DNA from 3 places in the Paenibacillus sp. DP01 genome. Region 2 is predicted to be linked to each of the others. Evidence: riboswitches for the same ligand, from Rfam matches in the RefSeq annotation. Region 2 holds a riboswitch; each other region holds the start of a gene.

Region 1 (8,153 bases), 2.8 Mb from region 2:
AAAATGTCTACACCCGCATCACGATATCGTTCCCCTATGGCTGCTATGTATTCAACATCATATCCGTCTTGGACATATTCTTTGGCAGATATCCGCATTAGCACAGGCATATCAGCAGGAAGTACCTCTTTAACAGCACGTATCACCTCAACACCAAACAGTGATAAATCCTGCCCATACTCATCTTCTCGGGTATTGGTTAAAGGAGAATGAAATTGATGGATTAGATAGCCGTGAGCGCCATGAATCTCTACCGTGTCAAAACCAGCTTCTACCGCCCGACGCGCCCCCTCTTTGTAGGCAAGAACCAGTTCCTTGACTTCTGCTCGCGTCAAAGCGTGCGGCTCTTTAAATCGTTCACTAAAGGGGATCAAGGACGGGCCTACAGGTGGCTCAGCATCTTCAGCCTTGCGTCCGGCATGGCCTAATTGAATGGCAATTTTGGCACCATACTTGTGGACTTCCTCTACCATTTTACGATATGCAGGAATATGTTCATCACTCCAAATGCCCAAATCACGATCCGTAATGCGCCCATCCGGATGAACCGCTGTCATTTCCACAATTATGAGTCCAGTCCCTCCTACCGCGCGACTCACATAATGGACATAATGCCAATCCGTCGGTTTGCCGTCCTTGGCCTCCACGCTGTATTGGCACATTGGGGGCATGACAATCCGATTTCTTAAAGAAAGCCCCTTTAATTGATAAGGAGTAAACAAGTCGGTCACTTTTATCCATCCTTCCCTCAATTCCAAGTCTGTAGCATTATGATTAGCATCCCCATTATACACCAGCTGTCACGGTATACCGAATCCTTTGTAAGGCTAAAACTTACGAAAATGCTCCAGTTTTCGTTCATGTTTAGGAGAATATGCGCGTTTACTTCGTCATCTTCACGGATATCCGCTTCTTGATGTACTTCTCTTCAGTCATGTAGGGCTTCACTCAATCACCAGCATAATTTTAATAGGACAGGTACATAATAGCTGAGAGCACCACTAGGTACCACTGCACGGAAAGGGGGAATACAAATGCGGTACAGGGGAGTGTTGCCATGTTTAGCACTGTTACTAGCATTTTCAAGTTTTCCCGTTCACGCTGACACGCCTCCCAACATCGGAACGCCCCATCCCAAGGAAGCTACTGTCGCTACTTCGGTATATCAAAGTAAAGATCGAGCTACTCCAACATTAGCGATGCTACGAAAAAAGCATGCGGACATTTTTAAAATGTGCGGCCCGCACACCCGCCAAATTGCCTTAACCTTTGATGATGTGCCCGATTCAAGGTATACGCCGCAGGTTTTGGACGTATTACACGCAAACGGTATCAAAGCTACGTTTTTTATCGTCGGCCATCGTGCGGAAAAGCATCCGGGGATCATACGCCGCATCATCCGCGAGGGTCATGCTATAGGAAACCATTCCTATACTCATCCGGATTTCAGGAAGGCCACACCAGAACGCTTTCGCCACCAGATTACAAAAACAGAACGTATTTTAGAAGCCAGCGCAGGTTTTCGGCCCAGATTGATACGACCACCCTATGGTGAAATCACGGAGCCTCAAATTCAGTGGGCGCGTCGTCATGGGTACATGATCGTCAATTGGAATGTGGACTCTCTAGACTGGAAGGGATTAAGCAAAACACAGATTCAGCGTAACGTGATCCCGGCTACCAGACCTGGCTCCATTATTTTAATGCATGCAGGTGGAGGTCAAAGTTCCAACTTGCAAGGTACTGTCCAAGCTTTGCCGGGTCTAATCCACTCTTTAAAAGCTAAGGGCTACAAGTTTGTCACAGTCCCCCGGCTACTTCACACATCGGAACGAAAATAACAGTATGTCTAAGCCTCGTATATACCAACAACGTAAAAAGGCTGCCTTGACGAGCAGAATGCTTCTGCTTGTAAGACAGCCTTTTTTAGCGATAAACGACCGTACTGATAAGAAGTCGTCCCAGTTATATGTTGTGTGCTATAATATTAAGTTTACATAATATATATTATGTTTAATGAATTCAAATATATGCACAATGCTATTTATCAATAACGTACAGTTTCACATTTTGGAAGCCGAAGTCGTTCACGAATGATTTGTTGCCAGGGATAAAGATATCAATCCGCTTTCCGGTAATAGCGCTGCCCTGATCACGGGCAACGGCTACAAAAGAATGGTCTGGCAAGCCGGGATGGGAATAGCCTGTAACTAGCACCTTTGTTCCCATAGGAATGACTTTCGGGTCTACTGCAATTGTACCCAGTTTAAGCGGATTACCGTAGTAATCGACTGCACCCCATTTGCCATTTTCATCAGCTGCGGCTGAATATGCTGTTGCTTTAACATCAACAACTTTACTGTAATTGAATGTTTTGCCCCATGCTTCAATTGTTGGCCTCTCATTCGCTGGTGCTTTCTCCGTAAGAAGCTGTGGTTTCGAATCCGAAGCCGCCTTCACACTTTTTTCGTCTGGCACTTTAATTTGTAGACCTGCATATATGTTGTTGGACGCAATATCCGGGTTAGCCTTCGTCAAGTCATCTACCGATACCCCATAACGTTGAGCAAGCAAAAAGAAAGTATCGCCTTCTTTGGCAGTATGAAGCGAAGCAGCATTTGCTACTCCAGCTGTCTGTGCCAATCCTGCAATCGCTGCGGCAAGCACCGCAAATTTCATGGTTTTTCCAATATGTTTTAAGTGTTTCAAAGATATGTACCTCCTCTGTTATGCCTGCGAAGTTAGCTGTCGGATTCGGACTCAGGAGAAGCCCTATGCTTGTGCAATTCACCCCTAGGCATATTCCACAACATCTATATGACGCATTGGAATAATTGCCGTTGTTACGTCCCCCGCACTTCCCATGGTTTGAGCCCAGCACCTGAGTAATTGTTATCATTGCTGCTGCCCCGGTAAGTTTTGGCTTACTGCATAATATCACAATTTTGTAACCTTATCTGCATGAAAATGTTGGGAACCTTGAACATCATACTATATCCATTACAATTTTGTCATCAAAAATCGGTTTTTTGTTACGAAAATATGGAGATATGGTGACAAAAAGAGAAAAGCCCTCCGTGAAATATCATCACGAGAGGGCTTTGTCAATAATTCATAAAAGCATTTTCTTACAGCACTTTAGCCAGAAAATCACGGGTACGATCATGGCTTGGAGTTCCGAAAACTTGCTCCGGCGTACCTTGCTCTATAATTTGACCGTTGTCCATAAAGATGATTCGGTCTCCTACCTCACGAGCAAAGCCCATTTCATGCGTCACGATCACCATCGTCATGCCGCCTTCAGCAAGCTTCTTCATCACATCCAGAACCTCTCCAACCATTTCAGGGTCCAGGGCAGAGGTAGGTTCATCAAACAGCATTACGTGCGGCTGCATGGCGAGAGCACGTGCTATCGCTATACGTTGCTTTTGACCGCCAGATAACTGGTTCGGGTAGGTATTCTTCTTATCCTCAAGACCCACGGTCCGCAGGAGCTCCAACGCAATTTTCTCCGCTTCTTTCCCCGATTGCTTCTTCACCTGCGTTGGTGCAAGCGTCAGATTCTGCAGTATTGTTTTATGCGGAAACAGATTAAAATGTTGGAAAACCATCCCCATCTTCTCTCGAGTCGCATTAATATTATGACCACGGGCCGTAATCGGCTCACCCTCAAACAAGATTTCCCCTTCTGTTGGCTGTTCCAACAGATTCATACAACGCAAAAACGTACTTTTCCCCGAACCACTGGGGCCGATAATGACGACTACTTCACCTTTGGCGATATCTATATCAATGCCTTTTAAAATTTCATTCTTACCGAATGATTTACGCAGTTGTTTAACGGTGATCACTGGCTCTCAACTTCCTTTCCCATAAACCCAACAGCTTAGATAAGCTGAATGTCATTACAAAATAAATAGCAGCTGCGATTACGAATGGACTTAAGCCTTCGTAGGTAATATTCTTAATGACCTGGGCTTGATACATAATGTCCACCATCCCAATGGTCGAAATAATAGAAGATTCTTTAATGATCGTAATGAACTCATTACCAATAGCAGGCAATATAGATTTAAATGCTTGCGGTAAAATAACGTGACGCATCGCTTTGCCTCGTCCCATCCCGAGCGAGCGGGCAGCTTCCATCTGTCCACGGTCTACGGCCTGAATACCAGCACGGAAAATTTCAGCCAAATATGCCGAACTATTCAGAGACAACGTAATTATACCGGACTGGAGTGGCGTAAAATTAACACCTAACGTCAAAGCAACTCCGTAATGAATGATCATAAGCTGCACCAGCATAGGTGTGCCGCGCAGTATCTCTACATATGCGGTACCTAGCCACTCGATAATACGAATACCACTCATCCGTAGCAAGGATATGATCAGGCCAATAATGAATCCGAACAGTACTCCGAGCGCAGACAGCAATAGAGTGTAGCCGATACCCGTAGCGTAGAAACTGCGATATTTCAAAAATATATCTACAATGCTATTCGAAGAAACCTGTCTGTCAGCAGACAGTGCACTCGCTTCTGTAGAAAACTTCTCAATCGAACCGTCCGCTTTCAGGCGAGCCAACGTTTTATTTACTGAAGCAAGCAATTCCGCATTTCCTTTACGGATGCCTACAGCAGTTTCTGCTCCTTCATCTTCAGGTACTGCTTTGGCAAGTGTTACGGTACCGTCTAGCGTGTATCCTTTAGCAACGGTATCTTCGATTACAACCGCGTTGATACGCTTGGTCCGAAGCTGGAGTACCAGATCGGATATTTTATCCAATGAGGTTACCGAAGCATTAGGTACTTTTTGCGCAATTTCTTCCTGGATACTCCCCTTCTGCGCACCGAGCTTCTCTCCTTTTAGAGCAGCCATCGTTGAATATTTGTCTTTGTCCTCTGGACGAACCATAATGACTTGCTTGGAACGATAGTATACATCCGAAAAATCAATGCTCTTTCTGCGTTCATCTGTCGGTGTCATACCAGACAGGACCAAGTCTACGCGACCACTTTGCAGAGCAGGCAGCAAAGAGTCAAAACTCATGTCCTCTGGGACCATCTCTGCATCCAGATCCTTGGCGATTTCCTTGGCGATTTCAACATCAAACCCGACAATGGTATCCTGACCGTTAATAACTTTGTGAAACTCATACGGCGGGAAGTCAGCACTCATACCCACTACAAGTTTTTTCTGTGGCTTTCCTTCCGATCCGTATGCAGTGAGCATAGGAAGACCAGCCAACAGCAAGATAACCGCCGTCAAAACCAGGGCGGTAAAACGATATGCCTTTTTCAATCTTTTTTTCTCTCCTTAAATTCTTTATAATAAATAAGATTGTGTCATTATAAATGAATATGCATGATTATGCAATGAATGTTATAGTACAATTTTAGTATATCTATCGCAGTACCTACATTACAGCATATATAAAGGAGTTTTCAGCATGAATTTTAAACAGACCATTCAACACACCATTGAACAGCATACCGAGCGGTTTAAGGACATTTCGTTGTATATAGGCGCAAATCCTGAACTTGGAAACGAGGAATTCCTGGCCTCTGCCCGTCTAAAAGAAGAACTTGCCTTTCACGGTTTTGAAGTTCAGGCACCCATATTGGGTATAGAAACGGCCTTTATTGCTACTTACAAAGCAGTCAAGCCTGGACCAGTTGTTGCTTTTCTGGCAGAATATGACGCCCTGAAAGGTTTAGGGCACGCCTGTGGACACCATTTGATATGCATGATGAGTACAGGCGCTGCCGTCGGTCTCAAATCGATCATCGACGAGACTGGTGGAGAAGTACGTGTTTACGGCACACCTGCCGAAGAAACACGCGGTGCAAAAGTTCCGATGGCGGCGGCTGGATTGTTTGATGATTGCGACATAGTCATGATGACACATCCCTTCGATCGCTACGAAAAATCAGGAAAATCGCTGGCGATTGATGCTGTACAGTTCGAATTTTTTGGTCAATCCGCTCACGCTGCGGCCAGTCCGCACGAAGGGATTAATGCTTTGGACGCAGTGATTCAAACGTTTAATGGGATCAACGCATTTCGGCAACAGGTGAAAAGTACAGTACGTATCCATGGCATCATTAATCAGGGTGGGCAGGCTGCCAATATTATTCCTGATTACGCCTCAGCTCAATTTTACGTGAGAGCCGCGACACGCCAAGAATTGAACCCGCTTACCCGTCGTGTTATTCAAATTGCTGAAGGAGCTGCTTTACAAGCCGGGTGTCGCTTGGAAACCTCCAATTATGAGACTTCTTATGATGAAATGGTGACTAACGGTGTACTCTCCGACATCTTTACTGCAAATTTGGTGCAGGCTGGTATTGCGCAAGAAGATATTACGGAAGGCGAAGATCATGGCTCTATGGATATCGGAAATGTATCACTTCATTGCCCTGCGATCCATCCGTACATTCAAGTTATTGACGAGAAGCATGCCTTGCATACACCAGAATTCCGCGATTTGGCGATGCAGGACCGCGCAATGGAAGGAATGCTCTTGGCCGCGAGGACCTTGGCATGGACAGCTTGCGATGTAATCACAAGTTCTGATCTGCTGGCACAGATTAAAGAAGAATTCGCTCTACTGAATAGCAAAAGCTAAAATCGGAAATGCCGTCTTCTTGGAGAAAGGAGTGCCTTTATGAATAGTATGAGTAGCTTTTGGACGTTGTTTATTGTGGTTGACCTCATCATTTTTTGGTTTATATTCCGAGCAATACGCAGGAATCGTGGAAACAGAAGCACGCGCCGCCGGAATGCATTTTTCCTTAGTTCCCCGTTTCCTTCGTCACTCACGCAAGAGCGTCATCCAGAAATTACGGAGCTGAAGGAGCTGCTGGAGCGATCCATTCCAGCCTCCTATGCTCACAACGTAAAGCAACGTGTCATGGAAGCCCACCCTAATCTGACGGAACAAGAATATGACTGGCGCTGGCATGAGCTAAAACGATACTTCATGCTATGCGCGATTATGAATCGAGTGCCTATGTTCAGTAGTGATGTGGATGAACTATGGCACGAAATGTTAATGTTTACGCGCGAATACCAGCAGTTCTCGGAAGCTTTTTTTGGTCGTATGCTTCACCATGCTCCCCATTCGGGCGGCTCTCAGCCGATGCCAGAGGAGCGGGCGTGGTTTGACTGGTTGTATGTGGAATGCTTTGGCTGGAATCGCTATAGCGCCAGTTTGTGGGGAACTTTTTTTAAACATCCATTACCGAATGATGAGCTTTCACACTATTACAACCTGACAGCTTCAGCGCAGCCAGTAGGTGACCGATGGAATATAAGTGAAAATATAGGCATTTCAAAGCAGACACAACAAGCGGTTCATAAGATAGTCCAACACCTCCGTGAGCGGGTAAATAAAGCTGTAAATGATCCTGAGGGCAAGCAGCTCCCCAAGATCAACTATTTGCAGGTTGACTATTTGCTACTGGCTGTTGTGTGGTATTCATGGTATCGGCCTGATGAATTTGCCATACACATGCACCCAGACTCTACAAGCAGTGCCGCCCTAGCCAGCTCATCCGGCTGTAGCTCTGCAAGCGGCTGCTCAAACTGGGATACACACCACTCGCACCATCATTCCTCCCATGACAGTTCTCATGGTGGAGGCTCTTCTCACCACGATTCAGGCGATTCTGGGAGTCATTCCTCTTGTAGCAGCGGATCTTCGTGTGGAAGCAGTTGTGGTGGCGGGGGCGACTGACCGCAGCAAAAAAGGGAATTCCTCAGCCAGACACTGGCTAAAGGGATTCCCTTTTTTATTAGCACAAATATGGTATCCTACTCTGTTCCATCAATCTTTGCTAGCGAACGGTAAATATCCATATAAGCCTCGGCCGATACATCCCAACTGTACTCTCCTGCAAAGGCCGTCTGTGTAAGCTTGTTCCAATGCTCAGGTTGGCGATAGTAATCAACAGCACGACGAATGGTGTGCAGCATGTCATGTGCATTATAGTTCGTGAAACTAAAACCGTTACCTTCACCTGTGGATTCATTGTAAGCCTGTACAGTATCGTTCAGCCCTCCAGTTTCTCGCACTATAGGGATACTTCCATAACGAAGCGCCAGCAGTTGACTAATCCCACAAGGCTCAAACCTCGATGGCATAAGATACA
Region 2 (8,153 bases):
TCTGTGGTGCTTTCCTGATAAAACAGACTTGTTCCTTACATCCATAACGAATAGTAGATCCAGTATCCTCATAATAGCCCATATCTTCGAAATTCGCTGGCTTTGTGGCTTCAATAAGATTTAGCAAATCCTGCGCGACTTCTGCTATAGAGTCTTTCTCAGTATCTCCCCCTATAGCTGGACCACCCGGCCCCTCGTATGCAGTTAATATCCAGCTTTGCCCAGTCGAATTTGTTGCTTTAATTATGTACCCATATACGATTCCCCTAGTCTCCGGCTTAAAGCTGCATACTGCTCTGCGTTGGTGTCTGAAAATGCTTCTTCCCGGTTGGATTGTACATGCTGATACTGTGGAAGGCTTGAAAATTGTGACTCCGTAAAATCTATAATATCCTCACCGATTCGGTTGTAATAATGCCAGCCGCTGTCCAGCCATGTCTTCAAAATATCACCACCAAGCCTGTCCTGAACGACAAGCGCTGTGACACCACATTGTCCGGCGGCAGGATTCTTGGCTGTCCATTTAGAGCTAGACTCCAAAGACCAAGCCTGAAACAACGCCTTTTCTAATTTTAAAATACGGTTTGCATTCAATATACATTTCCCCTTTCACAACCATTCTACATTATCCTAAACTGGACTTACTTATTAAAAGAAAAGACCAACCAAGATCTCCTGGTTAGTCTTCTTCTACATATTTTACCTTTACATTCAAAGAATTTTTTCTATGAGCATGATAGTAGAAAACAAAAATGCTAACTATGCTTTCAAGTGAACTCTTAATACAGGTACATCTGGAGAAGCAGATGGATTATCCAGTATTTCGACATGGCTGATCATATCTTGCCCGTCTGGAACGATTACTGGAGTAATTACAGGTAATCCACCCTGTTGAATTGCATCTAGATCAAATTCCATCAATAATTGCCCTGCTTTAATGCTATCTCCTACTTGAACTTTAGGATTAAATCCCTGTCCTTTGAGGGAAACGGTATTAATGCCGACATGTATCAAAACTTGTACGCCAGATTCATGTTCAATAATGAGAGCGTGTTTGCTTTTCTCCATAACATGAGCAACTTTTCCCGCGAAAGGAGCGGTGACCCTACCCTCAGACGGATGAATAGCGATGCCATCCCCCATAGCTTTTGTCGAGAATGCAGGATCTGGAACCTCTTCCAGAGAAACCACTTTTCCTTTAACCGGCGCTACCATGTCGAATTGTTCAATACGGGGAGCCGCCTTCTTTTTCAACCATTTAAACATAACGATGCCACCTTATTTAGAGATTACATTCATAAACAGCGATAGGAAAAAACTTCATCTTTTTAGGAACCGGTTCCACGAATTAAATAAAAACTGGATTGAAACCGATTTCTATTTGAATTATAGTGAATGCCTTTCCATGATGTCAAGGCGATGATGTTCATAACTTACATGAAAAGGAAGTAGACTACTATTTTATTGTCCGGTACATATTTTATGAGGTCAGAAAACTAACAATTGAAGGCATCATAGAGCTTATATAGAGATTCCAATTCGGTTCTTCTTATAGGAAAAAGCAGCCTACAGTGGCTGCTTTTCTACAATACTGTTACTTCGTTAACGCTAGGCTTACCCTTCCAGCGCCTGCTTCAATTCCTCAGGCGAAGCGTCCCACCATTCCTGATTATGCGAAATCAGCAGGCTTCTGAGCGCTGCTTTATCTTCGCTGCCGAGATCATCCAGCATAAAACGGCGCTTGAGTGCATAATCCATACGATTAACATGATCGGCAAGAATTTTCCAGCCGCGTTTGGCTTCGTCGTCAATCAGCATCTCGCAGGCCGTCGCGCCACCATACATACGTCCTTCGGGCGTACGGTCCACAGCTACCCATACCAGCCATACCTGGCGTCCGTTCGGTACGTCCTCTTTATTCGTAGAGAACTTGATTCCACGTTCTACTTTACTTTTGGCATGCATGGCACCGACATCAATTTTCGCCTCTCCGCGGTCAATGATGACCGGGGACATGCTGTTCAGGTCGATTGAGCCTGCGCCGAAGCCCTTATGTTTACTCTTGCCACTGACAATATTCAGTGCAATCTGCTTTTTGCCGTCCGGTTGATTTTCACTCATGCGTCACTAGACCTCCAATTTCCGTCTTCACACTCATTCTACACTATAAATATTTTAACTAATAATCTCCCGAAAGCAAACATATACATGCTGTAGATGCTTGTCAACGGGAGGTATCCATTGTATGACCCCAGCACGCACCAAAATCGTTTTATTGTCCACACTAGCCCTCGGACTCCTCGCAGGGACGTTATGGTTTGCCTGGCAACCCCAATCGCAATCCGTCTCTCAGTCCGCAGGCAAACCACTATACGGCTCCGAGTCTGAGTCTGCGCTTGCGCCAAATATGGGCAAGCCTCTAGGGGCCAACATCATGCCCGATCTGCCCAAGAACCCTCCACAGCCCGCTTCGGAAATTCTCAGCAAACGGGTGGTGGAATATCACATTGATGTATCTCTGGAAAAAGGACGGGTTTTGCGAGGCACTGAGACACTGACCTGGAGGCATCCGGGTAAGAAAACTGTGAATGATCTGTATCTTCATCTATACCCGAATGCCTTCTCTTCCATGGAAACCACCTTTATGAAGGAATCCGGCGGAAAGCTGCGCGGAGACACCATGCCTAAGGACGGCTTTGGCTCCATGACGCTGACCGAACTAAAAACAGAAGACGGTTTATCTCTCATGCACCGCACTCAATATGTACAACCAGATGACGGTAACGCAAGCGACCGTTCGCTCATAAAGGTGCGTCTACCCAAACCGGTACGGGGTGGCGAAGAAATCACACTATATATGAAGTTTGAAGTCAAACTGCCTGGCATTTTTGCTCGTATGGGTGCGACAGATGATTTTGTAATGGCTGGACAGTGGTTTCCAAAGCTCAGCGTCTATGAGACTGCAGGACAACGTGGACGCGCCGAAGAGGGCTGGAACCTCCATCAGTACCATGGCAACTCCGAGTTCTATGCCGACTTTGGAATTTACAGTATACGGATTCGGGTGCCTGAAACACACATCGTAGCAGCGACCGGTTTTCCCACCCGTGGTGCAGTACGACAGAACGGCCAGAAAATATATCAATTTTATGCCGATGATGTACACGATTTTGCCTGGTCTGCTTCACCCAACTTTGTAGCCGTAGAAGAACCCTTCTCTTCTACTGAGGTTCCTGGTGTCAAAATCAAGCTCTATCTGGACCCGTCCCATAAGGAACTCAAAGGACGTTACATGAGCGCAGCCAAGGCTGCCCTTTCGTACTACAGCAAATGGTACGGGCCTTATCCATATTCCACTCTATCCATCGTCGTTCCACCCAAAACAGGCAGTGGAGCCGGCGGCATGGAATATCCGACACTCATCACGGCCGCAGCTGCGGACCAACTGAATCCTGGCTATAATCTGGAACGGACGCTGGTTCATGAAATTGGGCATCAATATTTCTACGGAATGGTAGCCAACAATGAATTTGAGGAGCCTTGGCTGGATGAAGGCTTCACCTCCTATGCAGAGGAACGGCTCATGGAACAAGAGTATGGGCTTACCCCCAACTTGCCATTACAATCGGGACAGGTAGCTTCCCCACAGCCGCTAAACCGTGAGTCCTGGAAGTATGGATCGGCAGCTGAGTATGCGCAAAATGCCTATTCACGAGGTAAATTAGTACTACGAGGTATTGAGCGTCAGGTGGGTATGAAAAAAATGGACCGGATTATGCGGACCTACGTCCAGACTTATCGATTCAAGCATCCGACCTCACAGGATTTTCAACATGTCGTGGAGAGAGTGACCGGACGATCATGGAGCCACTATTTTGAACAATATGTATATGACGGCCAGATGGCGGACTTTTCAGTCGATCGCATCATGAACCACAAGCTGGAGAATGGATACGAAGCAGTCGTGACGCTCAGCAAAAAAGGAGCAGATTATCCCAAAATACCTGTTCAATTTACCTTCAAGGATGGCTCAACGATATTCAAGGCATGGGATGGTGCGGGCAAAAGTACAACTTTCCGACTCAAAAGCGCTTCCCCCGTGTCCTATGTGACTGTAGATCCTCTATACACTATTGCACTGGAGAACAAGCATATTAATAATAGCCTGAAGGCTGAATTGGATGAAAAACAACAAACCCGTTGGAGTGTAAGTGTAACCAAGCTGTTGGAGACACTGCTTGGAAGTCTGTCATGGTGAGGTGTCTATAGATGCGGACTGTTATAAAAGAAGGCTGGGCGCTGGTACGCATACGCTTTTATATCGTTATCATTTTATTTCTGTATCGTCTGCTGTGGGGAGTATTTCTCTATAGGCTGGTACAGTCTGCCGTTATCCCGCTGCTGCTACGTTATCCTGATCAGAGCCAAAACGAACTGGGAAAGACCTTGTTTTGGATGGAGGGCCAGATCGCCTTGATGGACAGCCGGGAAGTACATGTGTACTTGTGGATATTACTAGGGGCGACCGTACTGCGCATACTAATCACTCCCTTCATTAGAGCTGGCATATATCAAAGCCTGCATACCGATGCGTCTGAACCGCAAAGCCTGTCCTTCTTCAAGGGGATGAAACGCCACGGTATGTCATCGCTATTGTATTACATCATCGAGTTGGGTTTGCTGCTGCTTCCCGCCTTTTGGGTGGTACCGAGACTCTATCCTATTGTAGTAGGAACGTTGCAATCTTCCTCTTACCTGCTACATTTGTTGCCCTATGCCATGGGGTGGATAGCTTACGGTTGGGTCATTCGGCAGTGCATCCTGTATATGCAGTTGGGCACTGTCAGTGGTCACACCATACTATCCTCCCTGCTCGCCTTCTTTCGCCAGCTTCTTCCGGCTGTTGGTGTATCCCTGTTGCTCGGTACTTGTGTGTTGCTAGTTTTCGGTCTATTTGGCACCGTGGCGATGATTTGGACGGGTATGTTGGCACTGATTCTCCAGCAATCGTATCATTTTGTTACCAGTCTGGTCAGGCTGTGGCATATCAGTTCGCAGTATCGGCTATGGCACATCGATATCTCCAGCAGAGGCTAACCTCTCACAATATGCTCTCTCCTGTATTTTCAGCTGTCGAAAAAACTTTTTTCTTTCCCGTGCAAACAGCACATAACTGAATACTGTTAACAGAATCTGTTCCTGGAGCGTTAGGAACAGATTTTTTTTGTAACTTTTTGCGATGAAACATTTGCCAAAGCCTGCTGTCTTTGTTACAATAATCGCAGTGAACTGATAGTAACAACTTTGTAATCTTTATTGTAACCTTTATCTTAAAAACATCGTTGTCGTGAATACTGCTCTCCAAGGTGCACATCTTAAGTTAAGCCTAATTCCTGGCACCTAGGAAGCGGGGGAACCAGTTTGGGTGAATTGATCTCGCAACAGAGTGGTCATAGGGGAACCTTCTACCGAATCCTTAAGCTAACCTCGCAGGCATTGGAAGGGGTATATTTTTTTTGAAGAAGAAGCTAACGATCGCAGCCATGGGTCTCGCCATTGCCTTTACATCTTTTACATTCGGTGGCAGCAGTGCATTTGCAGACTCTAAGATGGACCAGGTCATCCAAGATGCCAAAGGAACGAACTACAGAAGCGGAGGCACTACACTCGAGGGATTCGATTGCTCCGGCTTCACAATGTATGTATTCAACAAACTGGGAATTAAACTGCCGCATCAATCTGGATCACAATTCAAAATGGGTTCTTCTGTATCCCGCGATGAAATGAGACCAGGCGACCTGGTGTTCTTCAACACCACAGGAAGAGGCGTTTCCCATGTAGGTATCTTCGTAGGTGAAGGGAAATTCGCCCACTCCTCGACTTCACGTGGTGTAGTAGTTAGCTCACTGAACGAAAATTATTACGCTAACCGTTATGTCGGTGCAAAAAGAATTATGAGCACAGACGCTTACCATTCTGTAGCTTCAGATATTCCTGATGACGACAACGTAGAATAACTACCGCACAGCAAGCTAACCCTATTCGCAATTTGATTCTGGCCGGAATCGAATTGCGGTTTTTTATGTCCACTACATCAGCAATGATTATCATTACTGACGAACTGACACCTCAAAAGGTTTCAATTTTAGCGAACATCGTCGGTTTTACCGTCACCGCTGGGGGAGCATATGAGCAGTAAATCCTTCTTATTGAATGTATACCCGACTTAGGTACGAAATAAACACGCTTGCCATTCTCCTACAACTTGTCTACAATCTGTGGTTAATGATTGAAGTACCTGCATAAGGAGGAATGGAAAAGTGCCGGCCTCAATATCCAACTACCGGATCGTACCGATGGACGAGCATCAAGCGGCTGAAATCTGTGAGTGGCGCTATGATCCCCCCTACAACATATACGGCTGGCTTCCCTGGGAACAAATGAAGGCACTTGAAGTCGAATTTGGAAGTCCCACGCTTCGCCAAGAGCAATATGTTGCGGTCCTGGACGAAGAGAATGAGCTGACGGGATTTGCTCAATATTTCCCTATGGTCGGTGTGACCCGGCTGGGTCTTGGAATGCATCCCGAAAGATGCGGACATGGCACAGGCTCCGATTTTGTCCGGGCCATTGCCGAGGAAGCCAGACGACGTCATCCGCAGAATGAAATTGACCTAGAGGTTCTCACTTGGAATCAGCGGGCTATCCGAGCCTACAAGGCAGCTGGATTTGAGCTGACGGATACCTATGAACGCCAGACTCCAGATGGCAGAAAACCATTCCATTGTATGGTATATCGTCCTGAACAACAGAATCGGGTTCTATAAATAAGAGCGCCTTCACTATACAACCGCGATGTTGTATAACGAAGGCGCTCTTCATATATACGACAGATCATTACAAACTCAATGACTGCTGCGCATTTTTTCGAAAGCTTCATTATATTGTTGGGCTTCCTTAATATCTACGGCCATAATACCGCCATCGTCCCAGGAGGTCAAACGCAGAGTCACGGTCTTGTAATCAATCGTAATAAATGGATGGTGATTAAATGCCTCAGATATAGCGGCAACTTCATCCACGAAGGCAATTCCTTTCATAAAACTGGAAAAATTATATTTCCGAACGATCCAACGTCCTTCCTCCAGTTCCCAGCCCTCCAGCTTCTCCAGATGTGCTTCAATCTCTTCTTGTGTAAAAGGCATGTTACGAACTCCTCCCCGTTTATACGGAAGCCTTTCAGCCGCTTAGATGCGGCCAAAACTACGATATATTGGTGTACATATTACCACGGCCCCGTTGATAAATCCATAAGACGGCCATCAAATCAATGGGACTGACGTCAGCTCCTCATCCCCGATGAGTACATAGATCCGGTGCTGCTCCGGCTCATAAATCACAACACCGCTGCCTACAGTGATTATAGGTTCTGTGCCCAGTGCATAAAATAAGTCTTCTGCCAAAGCCTCATTGACTTCCTGGCACCCCGCTGGGTCCAGCCTGTCCCAATCTTCTGCTTCCATTTCAAAAAATTCATAGCTATCTGGAATGCGTCCCACAGCCTCTGTCAAATCGTTCAAAATTTGTTCATACTCGCGCCCATGCTTTACTCCCATGCTATTTCCTCCAGTGGTTCAGCGATTCAATACATAATCACTTTATTATACCGGAAATTCGCCCTTAACAAAAAAGAGAGTTTTGTCGATAAATACTATAATCCGTCTCATAATGACGCGCTTGGGGCAAGGACGACCCATGCGGCATGAAAGGATTCAAAATCTATTCTCATGGATGAGGTGTATCATGCAAATTACAACCATTATTGGACTTGTGCTCGGGCTTTTGTCACTGGTCGTCGGGATGATCCTGAAGGGCGCGCCAGTCGTCAATCTGGTCAATAATCCCGCTGCTTACATGATTATTTTCGTCGGAACAGCAGCAAGTATATTCATGGCGTTTCCGATGGATGACATGAAACGGGTGCCAAAGCTGTTTAAAATTATTTTCACCCAGCAGAAATTGCTGGATCGCAAGGAGCTTATCGGTACATTTACCGAATGGGCATCCATTACCCGTCGTGAAGGTCTGCTCGCGCTGGAATCCAAGGTCGAAGAGATCGACGATCCCTTTATGCGCGGCGGTATGCGTATGAT
Region 3 (8,153 bases), 1.3 Mb from region 2:
CCTATTTGCGCAGCGAACTGCTGCGAGATAATGGACTTACTGCATTGTACTTGCCTGATTTGAAGGAGACACGCCGAACGACCTCCCTCATCTACTCAGAAACGGCCGATCTCGGCCCAACAGCACGACGCTGGATTAGCGAGACACGCGCATCGTTTGCAGGCTACCGTATGGTATAGAGGATTTAACCCTCTTCATTGACATTAACGACCTCATCCTCAAAGCGGCCGATATTATCATTGGAGCCGATAATGACCATAATATCGTCTGCTTTCAGCCGATCCATAGCTGTCGGTGCGATCAAGATACCATTCGCCGTATGAAGCGCCACGATGCTGCAACCAAAGCGGGTGCGAGCATTTAATTCTGCCAACGTTTTGCCATTCAGACATGCAGGCACATTAAGTTCTACAATGCTGTATTCCTTGGACAGCTCCAAATAATCGAGCAGATTAGGCGTGACCAGCTGATGCGCTACTCGAATACCCATATCCCGTTCCGGATAAATGACTCGGTCCACCCCAAGCTTCTCTAACGCACGCCCATGCAGCACAGATATGGCTTTGGCTACGACTTTTCTCACACCCAGCTCCTTCAGCAAAATGGCGGTCAGGATGCTTACCTGAATATCATCACCAATCGCAACAATGCCGCAATCGAAATTACGTATGCCGAGTGACCGCAACGCATCCTCATCTGTAGCGTCCGCCACGACAGTATGTGTCAGAATCTCACTCATACTGTCCACAACATCCTCATTCCGATCAATGCCCAGCACCTCGCACCCCATATCCACCAATTGCAAAGCCAGGCTTGAGCCAAACCGTCCCAAGCCAATGACTACAAACTGCTGCGTTTTCATATCTACTCGAAAACTCCCTTACCCTATAATTATTTTACCTTCTGGATGACGATACAATTCCTTACCCTTTTTCGGTCCCAGTGCATAAGCTAGCGTGAGTGGACCCAGCCTGCCTGCAAACATCGTCAGAGTAATCACCAGCTTGCCTACAACTGTCAAATCAGGTGTAAGCCCCATGGACAGTCCTACCGTACCAAAGGCAGACACCGTCTCGAACAAGATCATCAGAAAATGATGATCTTCGGTTGCGGACAGAATCATCGTCACCCCAATCACGAACAGCAACCCCAGCAAGGTAATAGTCAAAGCCTTATAAATGCGTGCCTGCGCAAGTCGGTACCGGAACAGCACAATGTCTTCCCGTCCCCGCAGCATCGAAAACACCGCTCCAATGAGCAGAGCAAATGTAGTGGTCTTAATCCCGCCTCCAGTGGAGCCAGGCGAAGCCCCAATAAACATGAGTATGATGATAAAAAACTGCGTAGCCTGCCGCAAGCCTGCAATGTCCAGCGTGTTGGCACCTGCGGTGCGAGGGGTAACGGACTGGAATAAAGAACCCAGCAGTTTACCACCCCAATCAAGCGAGCCAAGCGTCTTCGGATTCGTAAACTCAAATACAAAAATGACAAGCGTCCCGACGACAATCAGAGCAGCTGTCATGCTGAGTACCACCTTGGTATGCAAGGATAGTCTCTTACGCTTGCGATAATCTGCCAGGTCAGACATCACTACAAAACCAATACCACCCGAAATAATGAGAAACATGGCTGTAAAATTAACAATCGGATCATATACATAACCTGTCAGGCTGCGAAATTCACCGAACAAATCAAAACCAGCGTTATTAAACATGGAAATAGCATGCCAGATTCCAAAATAAATCGCCCTGCCTACAGGCATATCAAACGACCAGCGAATCGAAAAAATGATTGCACATACGCCCTCAATCATCAGCGAGTACCATAGCACCTTGCGGATCAATCCGACAATTCCTTCGACAGAGGTCTGATTCATCGCTTCTTGCAAAATAAGGCGCTCCCGCAAGGAAATCCGACGCTTGAACACCAGCGCGATCAAGGTAGCCATAGTCATAAAGCCAAGTCCGCCAATCTGAATCAGCGCAACGATGACAATTTGACCAAAGGTTGTAAAAAAGAGCCCTGTATCCTTAACGACAAGCCCAGTTACACAGGTCGCGGAAGCGGCAGTAAACAAAGCGTCTATAAACGCAAGTGGTTTTCCTGTTGTATTAGAGATGGGCAGCATTAACAATAAACTACCTATTAGAATGATAATGGCAAAGCCTGCAACGAATATTTGCGGTGGAGAAAGCCGAAGCCAGCTTGCATTGGGATTCATTTATTCATCACTTCTCCTCCTTGGTGAACTATGAGCATGGAGATCGCTCAGCTCATAAAATCACCAATTCTTTTCAGTTTCTTTTATAAATCAGAAAAGTATCCGCAAAGCGGGATACTTTTGCCTTTCAATACTCACTACACTTTACGTAACTACCTCATGGAACGTTTGATGACTTTAAGGCGGGCAGCAGCGAAGCGGTCCATTTGAATCTGGAGAAGCGATAGCGCTCGCCTTTGACTCTGAATTTTACCCTTATCAAGGTCTAGAAAATCAAAAAAATTCAGTGGCAACAGCGATTGGAAGATCAAATGGAACGCGCAGCGTCCTTAACTCAGCAAACTTTTATTCACACTTATACACACAAAAAAAGACACCGGAAAACCGAGTGCCTGACTTGGTTCCTGCCCACAGCCTACGAGGTTAGCTGACGGATTCGGGCAGCACAGTATGCCCTATTTACACTTCCGATCCATCAGGATCGACTGTAAAATTCACCCCAGTAACATGGTTCCCCCGTTTTCTCACAGAAATTCGGCTTAAATGTATATCATTACCCATATAGTTCATAGGCATTGCCTCAAGATTATAATCCTTCTCTATTCAGATCACAAAACCGATTTCGCCGAAAAAACGTGAAATTGGCTTTATTTTGCGATTGGGCATCGCTTAATCACAGCTTATCTAATTTTATTAAAACTTTAAAGTGCTTTCACTCTGTTTTCATGAATATCGCTGGTCTGTTGGCGGGAACCTGTGCAGTATGATATCTTTAATGGATGTTCTTATTTACAGATTAAGGAGGAAACTCATGAATCCTATCGGGAAACCGGTCGTGCTCACGGCCAACTTCAAAAAATTAGGCTTGCTGGGCGGGGTTGGCCTGATTTGCTTTTTTATCTTTCAATTGCTTATTCCCTCGCTTAGCAATCCAAGTCCGGAATCATTGATGAATGCAAAGGTCATCAGCAAACAAGAAGCGATCGTACACGCCCTGGACTTTGCCCGTTCCGAGCTGGGCTATACGGAATCACAGCCAGAGAAGCCTGTCGTGACCTATCAGGCTGAAACAGATTTGTACGGTTATTTATCCAGAGAAAAACTGCTTCAAGCGTACGATCGTACATGGAAAAAAAATTATCCTTATGAAACCTTTCGGGTTGATTTGCCTGACTCCTCAGCGAAGGGCAAGCTGCAAATTCATGTGGATTTATCCACTGGGAAGGTCGTTAGCTTTAAGCGGATCACCTCCAGCACCAATTACACACAGGCTGATGTTTCTACAGATGAACAAGCACGAAGCAAGCTTGTACGTATAGCTGAGGGCGACATGACGCTTGAAGCCAAGGAACAGGCTGCAGCAAAATGGATCAAACGCTTTGGCTTTAAGCCATCGGAATTGAAGCTTGCGACCACTGAGGGGGAAGGTGGATTAAAATATACCGTGGACGAAAAGAAAATCGGCGCCTCGGTACTTACGCTGGCTTTTACCTTTGAAGATGGGGATGTTCGCTCATTTACCCAAAGCTTTTCAGCCCCTTCGTCTTATACCGACTATGTTAAAAATCAAACATACTGGGCGAATTGGATGACTTATGCGGGTTATGCCCTATTTAGCTTTGTCCTGGGTGTACTTGCCATTGTGTATGCGTCACTCACCCGACGACATACTTCATTTGTACGCGGTATTTTTCTGTCCATTGTTTATTTTATTGCTAGTATAGCTGGGACCATGAACATGCTGCCTTTATTACAAGCTGAAGCAGGCAGTAAGGGCATGCTTATATTTCTTATGGTATTCCAGGTCGGTGTTACCTTCTTCATGGCTGTAGCCCTCTACTTCTCCTTGGTTGGTGGTGACGGGCTTATGCGTCAGGTTGGACTCAATGCATGGCCACGGGCCAAAGAGCCGGGCTACGGGCTGTATGTGCTTCGCAGTATGTATGTCGGTTACTTGTGGGCCTTCATTTTACTCGGCGTACAATCCATTTTGTTCTTTGTATTGGAGCGTACATTTAATACGTTCTCCACTACAGACGCCACGCAATCCCCTTACAATATGGCTTATCCATGGCTACTACCGATTATGGCCTGGATGGCAGGTATTGGAGAAGAGACTGTTTACCGTCTATTTGGTATTCCGATGGTAAAAAAAATAGTCAAAAATACGTTTGTTGCTTGTCTGATTACTACGCTTATTTGGGCACTGGGACATACGCTTTATCCAATCTATCCAGTGATTTCAAGACCTATTGAGCTGACTTTTCTTGGTTTGCTGTTTAGCTTCGTGTTCCTGCGTTACGGCTTTATCGCTGCCATGTTCAGCCACGTTATTTTTGACAGCATATTAATGGGGCTTAGTGTGATCAGTTTGGGAGACACCGTGAATGTGAGCGCAGGTCTATTCTGGATCTTACTTCCGGCTATTGTAGGCTACATCATTTACTGGTTTAGTCCTAAAAGACCTAATCGAATCATGTTTGAACCCGTGAAAAAAGAGGAGCCGTATTCTACGACTCCTCCTCCCGAAGGGCAGCTATAATCTGACGAGCAAGTTTATCCCCAATAGAGAGAGGCCGGAAGTCTTCGACGCTGGCCTCTCTTATTTTTTTGAGCGATCCAAAATGCTTGAGCAGCAACTTACGTCGTTTCTCTCCAATGCCCGGAATGGAGTCCAACTGGGAAGTTACCATCGATTTGCCGCGCTGCTCACGGTGAAATGTAATGGCAAAACGGTGAACCTCATCCTGAATCCGTTGCAGCAGATAAAATTCCTCGCTGTTGCGTGCAAGTGTTACGGCCTCAAATGTATCCCCCATCAGTAATTGGGAAGTTCTGTGTTTGGCATCTTTCACCAAACCACACACAGGAATAAACAATCCCAGCTCATTTTCCAATACATCGGTTGCCGCTTTTATTTGTCCACGACCACCATCAACAATGATCAAATCGGGACGATCGAGATTTTCCTTCAGTACACGTTCATATCGGCGCCGAATAACCTCACGCATCGTTTCATAATCATCTGGTCCCTGCACAGAACGGATCTTGTATTTTCGATACTCTTTCTTGGCAGGCTTACCGTCAATAAAGACGATCATGGCCGACACTGGATCGGAACCCTGAATGTTGGAATTATCGAACGCCTCTACCCGATGCAGACTATCCAGCCCAATGGCACGTCCCAGATTGCTTGCAGCTTTGGAGGTCCGTTCCTCATCCCGCTCGATCAGTTTAAACTTCTCATCCAAAGCAACACGTGCATTTTCCGTCGCCATCCCCGTCATTTGCTTTTTCAGCCCACGCTGCGGCACAAGTACCTTTACATCCAGCCATTCAGCCAAAGCGAGAGCTGCCGCCGTTGGGTCCTCTAATCCACCGGATAGTTGAGTTTCTGTTTCTGTTTCTGTTTCGGGTTCTTTTTCCCCGGCTGCTTGGTCACCAACTGGGTCTTGAATCGTTCCTTCTGCATATAACGCTCGTGCTTCGGCTACCCGCAGTGGGTCAGCAGAACGGTCTGACTCTGTTTGTGCTGCTCCCTCATCTGTAATGCTGGCAGTCTCAGCTGTGATCGCACTGTAAAGTTCACTTTCTGCTGCAATCGGTTGATCGACATCAGTCGATTTTGCTTTCATCAGCTTAGGAGAGTCCGGCAACAATATCTCCTGCGGCACTGCCGGGTTGTCACTGTAATATTGCGTCACATAGGACATAAAATCACTGTAAGCTTCACCGTAGAAAGGAAAAGTCGACATATGGCGCTCGATCATTTTACCCTTGCGGACATATAAAATCTGTACACACATCCAGCCCTTATCTACCGAAAAGCCGAATACATCTCGGTCCTTCGCATCAGATGTGGTGATTTTCTGCTTTTCCATCATCGCGTCGATGCTTATAATCTGATCGCGCAGCTCCTTGGCACGCTCAAAGTACAATTCCTCTGCGGCCTCCTGCATTTTACGCTGGAGGTCCTTTTTAATTTCCTCATGTCCCCCGCTCAAAAAGGAACCGATCTCCTGACTGATCTGATCATATGTTTCCTTCTCGACCTCTTTCACACAAGGTCCCAAGCACTGATGCATGTGATAATACAGACACACTTCTTTTGGCATTACACCGCACTTGCGTAACGGATACATACGATCCAGCAGCTTTTTCGTCTGATGTGCCGCGTAGGAATTGGGGTACGGTCCAAAATATTTCGCTTTATCTTTCAGAACGCGACGGGTTACCTCCAGCTTGGGGTGTGCCTCGTTCGTAATTTTCAAGTACGGAAAGGTTTTATCATCCTTCAACAGCACGTTATAACGTGGTTGGTGCTTTTTAATAAGGTTGCACTCCAGAATGAGCGCCTCCATATTGCTGCCTGTAACGATATATTCAAAATCACGAATATCAGCAACCAGTCGCTGCGTCTTGCCGTTATGGCTACCTGTAAAATAGGAACGGACCCGGTTTTTCAACACTTTGGCCTTGCCGACATAAATGATGGTGCCTTCGCTGTTCTTCATCAGGTAACATCCTGATGCATCCGGCAACAATGCTAATTTGTGCCGTATGTTCTCCAGCGCCTTCTCCTGGTTCTGCAAGTCCTCCGCATAGGATTTCATTCGCCCGGTTCCTCCTTCCATTCTTAATGACTGCTCAACTTACTACTTATATTATATAGGAATAATGCACAAAAACGCCCCCGGTATATATAACCGGAGGCATTGACTGTTCATGGCGCTCCACCAAGCCCCCGCAGGAGCATGGGTCACATTCCATGATTATTGGTGTTTAGTAAGCATGCTTTTCAATGCTTCTTTGGAGTTCAAACCTACCACTTTATCAACAGGCTGTCCGTCTTTGAAGACGATTAGGGTAGGAATACTCATCACGCCGAAACGAGAAGCAGACTCTGGATTTTCATCCACGTTCACCTTCGCGATTTTGACACTATCGCCAACTTCTGTAGACAGATCCTCCAGAATTGGAGCGATCATTTTGCAAGGACCGCACCATGGCGCCCAAAAATCAACCAAAACGGTTCCTGTGCCTTCGACTTCTGCGTTGAAGGATTGATCGGACACGTTAACAATTGCCATTGTATGTTCCTCCTTTATAGAAAAGTCAAGATTATTATAACCTGTAATGTCTGTTTCGACACCTATTAATTATATCACAATAGTCTTTTAATTGTAAGATATCAAAAGAGTAGGCAGATGACCGCTTATCCTCGCTGATTTTTCCCCTTGACGGTAATGACATCTACAAAAGGACGAATCCGGTCCATCAAGCGTTGTCCCTTGTACATTTCCTCTCCGTCTTTGCTTGTAAAGCTAAGATGCTTCTCTAGCCCTTGCAGCGAGTAATTGGAAGTATAAAAGGTCGGTTTGCGGTTCATTCGGTAATTCAAAATGGAGCCCATTACATGGTCCCGTACCCATGGACTCAAATTTTCAGCACCAATATCGTCAAATACAAGTAGATCACAATTTTTAAGCATTTCAGTCGTTTCCTTGAGCTTCTGTCCATCCTGAATCATGGATTTTAAGTCCTCCACAAAATCAGGCATGTACACAATCACACCGTTGAAACCCGACAGAGCCAACTCGTGCAACAGATAGCCCATCAAAAAGGTTTTTCCCGTACCAAACGTACCTTCCAGGTACAGCCCCTTTTTTAATAAACCCTGCCTTTTGGTTTCCTCAATATAGCGGAATACCTGATTTACTGCGGGCACGCGTTGCAAATCCTTGCGTGCAATCTCAACGGCATTATATCCTTCCAACAACGCGCGCTCATCCACATAAAAGCTTTTAATTCGTTGACGCACTCGTTGTTCATGCTGGGAGGCAACTAGCTTGGCGCACGGGGTCCGAATGTCCACCATTTCCGCTGTTCCATTGGGATACTCCACGCCCAGCTTGCAAAAGTGACCCTGGAA

Evidence for each region. Region 2 has a riboswitch for cyclic di-AMP ahead of ACH59B_RS00535 (C40 family peptidase). Riboswitches for the same ligand answer to the same signal wherever they lie in the genome.
Region 1: linked by a shared signal. The riboswitch ahead of ACH59B_RS13515 (3D domain-containing protein) and the one ahead of ACH59B_RS00535 (C40 family peptidase) in region 2 are both predicted to bind cyclic di-AMP.
Region 3: linked by a shared signal. The riboswitch ahead of ACH59B_RS20095 (TrkH family potassium uptake protein) and the one ahead of ACH59B_RS00535 (C40 family peptidase) in region 2 are both predicted to bind cyclic di-AMP.

What each region holds. Positions count from the first base shown of each region.
Region 1 is NZ_CP173059.1:3,090,157-3,098,309, forward strand. Features, by position in the region: gene ACH59B_RS13505 (NADH:flavin oxidoreductase/NADH oxidase) at 1-731, opposite strand, end outside; gene ACH59B_RS13510 (polysaccharide deacetylase family protein) at 1,035-1,841, shown strand; gene ACH59B_RS13515 (3D domain-containing protein) at 2,041-2,709, opposite strand; cyclic di-AMP (ydaO/yuaA leader) riboswitch at 2,716-2,885, opposite strand; gene ACH59B_RS13520 (amino acid ABC transporter ATP-binding protein) at 3,129-3,851, opposite strand; gene ACH59B_RS13525 (ABC transporter substrate-binding protein/permease) at 3,838-5,301, opposite strand; gene ACH59B_RS13530 (M20 family metallopeptidase) at 5,450-6,628, shown strand; gene ACH59B_RS13535 (hypothetical protein) at 6,668-7,738, shown strand; gene glgA (glycogen synthase GlgA) at 7,816-8,153, opposite strand, start outside.
Region 2 is NZ_CP173059.1:132,928-141,080, reverse strand. Features, by position in the region: gene ACH59B_RS00560 (hypothetical protein) at 244-594, opposite strand; gene ACH59B_RS00555 (PTS glucose transporter subunit IIA) at 760-1,266, opposite strand; gene ACH59B_RS00550 (YwhD family protein) at 1,615-2,121, opposite strand; gene ACH59B_RS00545 (M1 family metallopeptidase) at 2,246-4,258, shown strand; gene ACH59B_RS00540 (hypothetical protein) at 4,270-5,097, shown strand; cyclic di-AMP (ydaO/yuaA leader) riboswitch at 5,374-5,511, shown strand; gene ACH59B_RS00535 (C40 family peptidase) at 5,517-6,017, shown strand; gene ACH59B_RS00530 (GNAT family N-acetyltransferase) at 6,321-6,827, shown strand; gene ACH59B_RS00525 (4a-hydroxytetrahydrobiopterin dehydratase) at 6,906-7,205, opposite strand; gene ACH59B_RS00520 (hypothetical protein) at 7,323-7,616, opposite strand; gene motA (flagellar motor stator protein MotA) at 7,804-8,153, shown strand, end outside.
Region 3 is NZ_CP173059.1:4,574,310-4,582,462, forward strand. Features, by position in the region: gene ACH59B_RS20085 (LysR family transcriptional regulator) at 1-179, shown strand, start outside; gene ACH59B_RS20090 (TrkA family potassium uptake protein) at 185-862, opposite strand; gene ACH59B_RS20095 (TrkH family potassium uptake protein) at 881-2,221, opposite strand; cyclic di-AMP (ydaO/yuaA leader) riboswitch at 2,619-2,771, opposite strand; gene ACH59B_RS20100 (CPBP family intramembrane glutamic endopeptidase) at 3,033-4,763, shown strand; gene uvrC (excinuclease ABC subunit UvrC) at 4,732-6,834, opposite strand; gene trxA (thioredoxin) at 6,994-7,311, opposite strand; gene dnaI (primosomal protein DnaI) at 7,437-8,153, opposite strand, start outside.